Robiginitalea biformata HTCC2501: one gene and its partner. The protein of the gene in region 1 binds, or shares a complex with, the protein of each later gene. Links are inferred from orthologs where the notes say so. Each region holds a gene or a part of one and is shown in the gene's direction. Other genes may lie near its edges.

Region 1 (4,351 bases):
AACGGGGAGGCCCCGGCAACCGGGGTGGATACCAGCGGCCTGGCCTTGCAGATAAACCGGCAACTCGATGCCATCCTCACGGAGGTTGCCCAACGGGAGCAGGAAGGGGGCGCTGTCGTTACGGATGCCGAAATCGATTCGCTGCTGCGGGAGGCGCAGGAGCGGATAGCTGCCTCGGCCTACCGCATGCCCCGGGATTCGGTGGACGCGCGGTCGCTACTTTCGGCCGCCGAATCGGAACTCGACCAGACTTTTCGGGAAGAGCTGTTCGAAAAGTTGAAAGACGGCTTTAGGAAGGTGCGGACGGCAGTAGCCGACCGGAACAATTAACCCATTGAAATACAAACAATTATTCCGATCCCGTAACGGGGTCCGGGAGGAGTCTATTCATCAATCATCAAATCAAAAAGAAATGAACACATTAGTACGCCTGTTAATCCCGATGTTGATCCTCGCAAGTACACAACTCGCCCTGGGTCAAGAACCTTATGAAAATCGCGTCGAATCCCTCAAAGAGATGCGGGAGCAGGTCTCCCTTCAGGAGAAGGAGGCGTTGAAACAGGAAATCCTGCGCATTGAGGAGCGCCTGATTGACGGGGAGATTACGGAGGCGGAGGCAGCACAGCTCAAAGAAGCCGCCGCTGAAAAACGCGCCCTGAATATCGCGGACCGGCTCAACATGATCGACCGGGAGATTGCCCTGCTGGAGCGGAACGAAGGTGAAGTGCTCGGCACCCGGAAGAACCGTGATGATGCCGGGGAGGTGGTGGGCTTCAACATCCGGTTTAACGACGAGGATGTGTTTAGCTGGCGCGAACGGAACCGGCCGGTAAAATATGACCGCCGCACGTATTCCGACCTGGTGGTGGCCGTGGGCTTTAACAACGCCATGGCTTCCGGCCGGAGCCTGGAGGAGGCCCCCTATAAACTCGCCGGCAGCCGGTTTTTTGAGATTGGCTGGTCCTGGCGGACCCGGGTTTTCAACAACAGTAATTTTTTGCGGTTCCATTACGGGGTATCCCTGCAATTCAATGGCTTAAAACCGGAGGGCAACCAGTATTTCGTAGCCGAGGACGGGCAAACCAACCTGCAGGAATTTGAGTACGAGCTGGACAAATCCAAATTCCGGATGGACAATCTGGTGGTGCCCGTGTACCTGGAATTCGGGCCTTCGCGCTACAAGGAGTACGAGGACCATTTCCGGTATTCCCTGGAGAACCAGTTCCGCATCGGGCTGGGCGGGTACGGCGGCTTCAACCTGGGGGCGCGCCAGAAACTCAAGTACACCCGGGACGGGGAACGCGTAAAAGACAAACTGAAAAGGGGCTACAATACCTCCGACCTGGTCTATGGCCTGGCCGGGTACATCGGCGTGGAAGGGGTGCTGCTCTATGCCAAGTACGACCTGAACCCCATATTTGAAAACGCGGCGGTGGACGAGCACAACCTGTCCATGGGCCTGCGATTTGACCTTTGAGCCGTTGTTCCGGATTCCCGATAACGGTAGGGGCGCTTTCGGGCGCCCCTTATTTTTTCCAGTACGACCCGGGATATAATACCTTTTTCCGGACCATACGATTTCGTACATTTACCTTTGCCAAAAACGGGAAGAATTGATTGCCAGGACGACTATTGACAAGGTTTTTGACGCCGCCCGCGTGGAAGAGGTCATCGGGGATTTTGTGCAGTTAAAAAAGTCCGGCTCCAACTTCAAGGGGCTGAGCCCGTTCACGGACGAACGGACGCCGAGCTTTATGGTCTCCCCGGTGAAACAGATCTGGAAGGATTTCAGCAGCGGCAAGGGGGGCAATGTGGTGGCGTTTCTAATGGAACACGAGCATTTCACCTACCCGGAGGCCATCAAATACCTGGCCCGCAAATATCAGATTGAAGTAGAGGAAACCCAGCGGACGGACGAGGAGAAGGAGCAGGCGAGTGAACGGGAAAGCATGTTGCTGGTCAGCGAGTTTGCCCGGGATTTTTTCCAGGAGTGCCTTTGGGAGAGCGAGAGCGGGAAGGCCATCGGGCTGACGTATTTTAAAGAGCGCGGGTTTTCCGAAGATACTATCCGCGAATTCGGCTTGGGGTACAACCCGGACCAGTGGTCTGCCTTTACCGATGCGGCCCTGGAAAAGGGCTATCAACTGGAATTCCTGGAGAAAACGGGCCTGACCATAGTGAAACCCGCCGCCGACCCCGCCCAGCCACCGAGGAAATTCGACCGCTTCAAGGGGCGGGTACTCTTCCCCATCCAGTCCATGAGCGGACGGGTTCTCGGATTCGGGGGCCGGACCCTGAGTTCCGAGAAGAAAGTCGCCAAGTACCTGAATTCGCCCGAAAGCGAGATTTATCACAAGAGCAAGGTGCTCTACGGCATCTACCACGCCAAGAAGGCAATAGCCCGCGAGGATGTCTGTTACCTGGTGGAAGGGTATACGGATGTCATCCAGTTGTACCAGAGCGGCATTGAAAACGTGGTCGCCTCCAGCGGTACGGCGCTGACCCCGGAACAAATCCGCCTGATCCGACGCCTGACGGTGAACGTGGTGGTCCTTTTTGACGGGGATGCAGCCGGGCTGCGGGCATCCCTCCGGGGGATCGACCTGATCCTGGAAGAGGGGCTGAACGTCCGGGTATGCACGTTCCCGGCAGGGGAGGACCCGGACAGTTTTGCACGGTCTCATTCCCGGGATGCCATCGAGGCCTACCTCAAGGAGAATTCCCGGGATTTTATACAGTTTAAAACGGCCCTGCTAACCGAAGAAGCCGCCAACGACCCGATCCGGCGCGCAGAGACCATCCGGGATATCGTCAGCAGCATCGCCCGGATCCCCGATCGCATCAAACGGGAGGTTTACGTACAGGAGTGCGCCTCCCTGATGGGGATATCCGAAGAAGTCCTCTTTAACACGCTGGCACAGATGACCCGCAAGGCCCAGCGGGAAGAGGCGCGCAAGCCCGAACCGGGACCCATGGAAGTGGTCCGGCAGGATCCCGCTGCCGCCAAGGTAGACCCCCAGTACGAGCTGGAGCGTAAAATTATCGAAGTACTGCTGCTCTACGGCAGGGAGTCCGAGGAATTCGAGGATCTCGTCCTGAAGGAGAACGACGAAGGGGAGTTGGTATTGGAACCTGAGCGTAGCGAAGTACGCGTTTTTGAGAAAATTTTTCTGGACCTTCAGGAGGATGAAATTGAACTCAGCGACGCCCGATTCCGGAGCCTCTACTACAAACTCATCGAGAAGCTGAATTCCGAACCGGATTTCAGCGTGCACCGGTTAACCGAAGAGGCGGATGCGGAATTTGCCGGGGAATTATCGGCCATCCTCATGGACGAGGAGAAGTACGAGCTGCACCATTGGGAACGCAAGGATATCTACCCGAAACAAAAGCAGGACAGCCTGGGGCAACTCGTAAGCGAAACCATCCTCTCCCTGAGGTGTTACCTGATCAAAAAGCGCATCGAGGCGCTGAGGGGGCAGACCGAATCCCGTCCCGGGGAGACGAATGCCGAGGTGCTGGAGGAGATTATCAATTACCTGCAACTCAACAAACTCCTCAACAAAAAGCTCAACCGGGTATTATCCTGAAAGCGATACCCCGGCAAGCTGAGGGACGTGCCGCGTATCCCCCGCGTCCCGGGCAACGAAAATAAAAAAGCCCGGGGATCCGGGCTTTTTTATCCAGTATTCGCCTCGCTGCAATCAGTATAATTCCAGGGCTTTGGCTTGTTGAAGCAAATCGACCATATTGTCGACATTCAGCTTTTTCATCAGGCGGGCCTTGTAGGTACTGACGGTTTTTTCGTTCAGGTTCAGGCCAAGGGCCACTTCCTTGTTTCGTTTGCCGCTCGCCAGCATTTTAAGGACTTCCACCTCGCGGGTAGACAGCTTGCGGAAAAAGCGGCGGGGTTTCTGGGTGCCTTCGTCAAAGGCCAGCCGCTGGGCGAGTTCATTGGTGATGAACATGCCCCCGTCACTTACCTTATGCACGGCATCGGCCAGGTAGGAGAGTTCGGCGCTTTTTGAAAGGTAGCCGCGCGCGCCGGCACGGATGGTGCTCAGGGCATAGACGTCCTCGGACTGGCCACTGTAAATCAGCACCTGGACTTCCGGGTATTCATCTTTCATTTTGCGCAGGGTGGCAATTCCGTTGATTTCCGGAATATCCATCTCGAGGATCAGTACGTCGGGGGTCGCTTTTGAAAGCATCTGGAAAAGCGCCGTGGTGGTTCCAACGTCTCCGAGAACCTGAATATCGCCATCATTTTCCAGAACTTGTTTGATGCCAAGACGGACAACCGGGTGATTATCCGCAATTAGTACATTGATCATTTTGGTTTGTTTATCGA
Region 2 (4,772 bases), 1.5 Mb from region 1 along the record:
AAAGGCTCCAAGGACCGGGTAACCAGCAACATCTTCAACCAGCTTGGGGAGAGCGACTACATTTACGTGAGCAGCTTTGACCCGGCCCGGCAGATCGGCTACAATTTTACCTACGAGCACTTTGGGGAGGACGGGGAACTCGAGTACAAGATTTCTTCGGCAAATATCCGCTGGCTGGAAGAGGACAGCCTCTACCGGCTCACGAGCTACACGCGCCGGAACCTGCGGGGCGACACGGAGATCGTGGAGACCCGGCGCCGCCTGGACACGCTGTTCGCCTTCCAGATAGACGACCTCACCCCGGTATCCTATATCGCCGAAACCAAGAACCTCTTTGAACTGAACCAGTTTATCGCCGACCAGCGGCGCAAAGGAGCCTCGAATGTGAATACCTACGTGATGGTCAAATACAAGCGGTGGGCCCTGCCCGTCACCGCCTTTGTACTCACCATTATCGGGGTGGCCGTCTCCTCGATCAAGCGGCGCGGCGGGATGGGGGTGAACCTGGCCTTCGGGATCGGGGTGGCCTTTATCTATATTTTTATGGACAAGGTTTTCGGGACGCTGGCCGAGCAATCCGGGTTCCCGCCCCTGCTGGCAGTGGGGATCCCGAATATATTCTTCCTGGTCCTCGGGTATTTTATGCTGCAGAAGGCCAAGCGGTAAGGTTGATATGGCGCAAGCTCCAGGCCGGATGTGCTTTTTTGCGAATATCGTTTATCTTTGCCCCGGAGAACCCCCTAACGGAACACTACATGGAATACCTGGATTTTGAACTCCCGATCAAAGAGCTCGAAGAGCAACTCGAGAAGTGTCAGATCATCGGTGAGGAAAGCGACGTGGACGTCACCGAAACCTGCAAGCAGATTGAGAAAAAGCTCGATGAGACCCGGAAGGAGATCTTCAAAAACCTGTCCCCCTGGCAACGGGTACAGCTCTCCCGCCATCCCAACCGCCCGTATACCATGGATTACGTCCGCGCCATTTGTGGGGATACCTTCCTGGAACTCCACGGCGACCGCACCGTGCGGGACGACAAGGCGATGATCGGCGGCCTCGGCAAGATCGGGGACCAGAGCTTTATGTTCATCGGCCAGCAGAAGGGGTACAACACCAAGACCCGCCAGTACCGGAATTTCGGGATGGCCAACCCGGAAGGATACCGGAAGGCGCTCCGCCTGATGAAGTCTGCCGAAAAGTTTGGCCTGCCGGTGGTCTCCTTTATCGATACCCCCGGGGCCTACCCGGGCATCGAGGCAGAGGAGCGCGGACAGGGCGAAGCCATCGCCCGGAACATCCTGGAGATGACCCGCCTGAAAGTCCCGATCATCGTAGTGATCATCGGGGAAGGGGCCTCGGGAGGCGCCCTGGGCATCGGCGTGGGCGATCGGGTGCTCATGCTGGAAAACACCTGGTACTCCGTAATTTCCCCGGAATCCTGCTCGTCCATCCTCTGGCGCAGCTGGGAATACAAGGAACAGGCTGCTGACGCCCTGAAACTCACCGCGGCGGATATGAAGCGGCTGAAACTGATCGACGAAATTGTCCGGGAACCCGCCGGCGGCGCACACAGCAACCGGGAGAAGGCTTTTGACATCGTGAGCAACAAGATTGCAAAGCACTATCAGGAGCTCAAAAAGTTATCACCAAAAGAGCTGGTCGAAACGCGCATGGAGAAATACAGTTCCATGGGAGTTTTCAAAGGCTGACAGGTCGCATCCCGCAGTTTCCGGTAAACCGGTCCGCGCGCTTTCCCGAAATTTTCGGTTATCAACATAAAACCGTAACTTATTAACAGTCCGATTGTGGACAGGCGGTGAATATCCCAAAACGGAGCGCCCTGTTAACTTAAGGTTAATTCCCTACTTTTATCCTCATGGAAAAATCGAGCCCGCTTGCCGGACGAAAAATTGGAAAAGCTGCCATCATCCCGTTGGAGAAAGGGAAGATACCGCCACAAGCAGTTGATTTAGAGGAAGTTGTGCTCGGAGCCATGATGATTGACAAAAAAGGGGTGGACGAGGTGATCGACATCCTGCACCCGGATGTCTTCTACAAGGACGCCCACCGGTACATCTACGAGGCCATCTTCAAACTCTTCGAATCTTCCGAACCGGTAGATTTATTAACCGTTTCGGCCCAATTGAAGCAGGATGAGCGGCTTGAGCTCGCCGGGGGCGATTTTTACCTGATTACCCTCACCCAGAAAGTGGCCTCATCGGCCCACATTGAGTTTCACGCCCGGATTATCCTCCAGAAGTACATCCAGCGCCAGCTGATCAAGATCTCCAACGAGATCATCGAGGAGGCCTACGACGAGTCCACGGATGTCTTTGACCTGCTCGACAACGCGGAATCCCGTCTGTACGACGTTACCCAGGGCAACCTGAAGCGGTCGGCCGAGACGGCCCAGAACCTGGTGATGCAGGCCAAGAAAAAAATCGAGGAAATCTCCAACAAGGAGGGCCTCAGCGGTATCCCGTCCGGTTTTGACAAGGTGGACAAGCTCACCTCAGGGTGGCAGCCGAGCGACCTGATCATTATTGCGGCACGTCCCGGTATGGGTAAAACGGCCCTGACCCTGTCCATGGCCCGGAATATCGCCGTGAATTCGAATATACCCGTGGCGTTTTTCTCCCTGGAGATGTCTTCCGTTCAGCTGATTACCCGTCTGATCTCTTCGGAAACCGGGCTCTCCTCCGAAAAACTTCGGACGGGCCGGCTCGAAAAACACGAATGGGAACAGCTCAACGTCAAGGTGAAGGCCCTGGAGAAGGCGCCGCTATTTATAGACGACACCCCATCGCTGTCCATCTTTGACCTGCGGGCCAAGGCGCGGCGACTGGCTTCCCAGCACAAGATCCGCCTGATCGTCATCGACTACCTCCAGCTGATGACCGGGGGCGCCAGCCAGAAAGGCGGCAACCGGGAACAGGAAATTTCCACCATTTCGCGGAACCTCAAGGCGCTGGCCAAGGAACTGGACGTACCGGTGATTGCCCTCTCGCAGCTGTCCCGTGCCGTGGAAACGCGTGGCGGCAGCAAACGCCCCATCCTCTCCGACCTGCGGGAGTCCGGGGCCATTGAGCAGGATGCGGATATCGTGTCGTTTATTTACCGCCCCGAATACTACAAGATCGACGAGTGGGACGACGAGGAACGCACCCCCACCCAGGGGCAGGCCGAGTTTATCGTGGCCAAGCACCGGAATGGCGGCCTCGATAATATTAGGTTAAAGTTCATTGCGCAACTGGGTAAATTTGATAATTTGGATGACTTTGATTCTCCATTCGAGTTTCAATCCAAGATGAATGCCGAGGGGGAGAACCCGTTCCAGGCCAAAGAATTCCCGAGTGCCGACCAGGCGTTTGGCAGTTCCATGAACGATCCTTCCCAGGGCGGACACCCGGAAGACGATGACGTACCTTTTTAATAGAATTTCCCTTAATTCCCTCCCCAAACGTTTCAAGAACATTGCGCTGTTGCGGATAACCCGGCCGGTTCTGTTGCTGGCCCTGCTGTTTACCTGCCTGGCCTCCCGGGGCTCGATGATCCTGATCCCCATGGACGCGGAGAGCCAGGAGAACCACCTGAAGGCCTACGGGATTACCTACTGGGTGCTCAGCAAGCAGCAAAAAGTGCAATGGCTGCTCAATTACCGGGGCGGCTCCTTCCTGCTGCCGGATGGGGAGCCCATCCGCAACGAATGCCGGATCCGAGGGGTTTCGTTTGAGGTGCTCAGCGATGCCCAGGCCCAATCCGTGCTCGACGGGATTGCCAGCCCTTCCCAGAACCAGGAGGCGGTAATCCTGGAGAAAGCTCCGAAGATTGCCGTGTATTCCCCCAAGGACAATGCCCCCTGGGACGATGCGGTCACCATGGTGCTCACCTATGCGGAAATCCCCTATGTAACCGTCTACGACCAGGAAGTCCTGGAAGACAAACTCCCGCTCTACGACTGGCTCCACCTGCACCACGAGGATTTTACGGGACAATACGGGAAGTTCTACGGGGCGTACCGCGCTGCCCCCTGGTATATCGAGGGGAAGCAGCAGGCTGAAGCCCTGGCCCGGCGGCTGGGGTATGAGAAGGTCTCCGAGGAGAAAGGGGCGGTGGCCATGAAGATCCGCAACTACGTCATCGGAGGCGGCTTTATGTTTGCCATGTGTTCGGCCACGGACAGCTTCGACATCGCCCTGGCAGCCCAGGGAGTGGATATCTGCGAACCCATGTTCGACGGGGACCCCTCCGAACCCAATTACCAGCAGCAACTGGATTATTCCAACACCTTTGCCTTTACGAATTTTACCCTGGAGCGCAACCCGCTCCGCTACGAATTTTCCTCCATCGACATGACCAGCAAACGGGAAGATGTGCCCCGGGAATCCGACTATTTTTCCCTAATGGACTTCTCGGCCAAATGGGACCCGGTACCTACGATGCTCTGCCAGAACCACACGGCCCTGGTGAAAGGGTTTATGGGGCAGACCACGGCCTTTACCCGTTCTGAGGTGAAGCCCACGGTTCTGGTGCTCGGCGAGAACCGGCTGAATGGAGAGGCCCGCTATATCCACGGAATCAAGGGCAGGGGCTTCTTTACCTTCTACGGGGGCCACGACCCGGAAGACTACCAGCACCGGGTGGGCGACCCGAAAACCGAGTTGGAGCTGCACCCGAATTCCCCCGGGTACCGGCTCATCCTGAACAATGTATTGTTTCCCGCGGCGCGGAAGAAGAAGCAGAAGACCTGAGTTTTCGGGTTTTCAGAGCGG

What was found.
Region 2: the proteins of dnaG (region 1) and dnaB are in contact, whole or in part, in a crystal structure (PDB 2R6A), measured with the Geobacillus stearothermophilus proteins. The link is inferred for Robiginitalea biformata HTCC2501 from one-to-one orthologs. Residues at the interface, in WP_049624496.1 of Geobacillus stearothermophilus: Lys456, Leu457, Leu458, Pro459, Ala460, Asn463, Ala464, Leu467, Leu535, Leu536, Ile537, Ala538, Gln544, Glu545, Asp548, Tyr549, His552; in WP_033016901.1 of Geobacillus stearothermophilus: Ser13, Glu15, Ala16, Gln18, Glu91, Leu92, Asp94, Ala95, Val96, Pro97, Thr98, Ala99, Ala100, Asn101, Tyr104, Tyr105, Ile108.

What each region holds. Positions count from the first base shown.
Region 1 is NC_013222.1:3,455,648-3,459,998, reverse strand. What follows is about bases 1,110-4,101. They hold dnaG (DNA primase), read left to right. Parts: upstream 1,110-1,613; coding sequence 1,614-3,590; downstream 3,591-4,101. Other genes in these bases: RB2501_RS15320 (response regulator), read right to left, coding at 3,705-4,101; RB2501_RS15330 (porin family protein), read left to right, coding at 1,110-1,477. Outside these bases: RB2501_RS15335 (hypothetical protein), read left to right, coding at 1-330; more of RB2501_RS15330, read left to right, coding at 413-1,109; more of RB2501_RS15320, read right to left, coding at 4,102-4,334. UniProt on the Escherichia coli protein: RNA polymerase that catalyzes the synthesis of short RNA molecules used as primers for DNA polymerase during DNA replication.
Region 2 is NC_013222.1:1,957,330-1,962,101, forward strand. Bases 1,219-4,154 are described here. They hold dnaB (replicative DNA helicase), read left to right. Parts: upstream 1,219-1,876; coding sequence 1,877-3,433; downstream 3,434-4,154. Other genes in these bases: RB2501_RS08830 (acetyl-CoA carboxylase carboxyltransferase subunit alpha), read left to right, coding at 1,219-1,709; RB2501_RS08840 (asparagine synthetase B), read left to right, coding at 3,549-4,154. Outside these bases: RB2501_RS08825 (LptF/LptG family permease), read left to right, coding at 1-666; more of RB2501_RS08830, read left to right, coding at 756-1,218; more of RB2501_RS08840, read left to right, coding at 4,155-4,751. UniProt on the Escherichia coli protein: The main replicative DNA helicase, it participates in initiation and elongation during chromosome replication. Travels ahead of the DNA replisome, separating dsDNA into templates for DNA synthesis.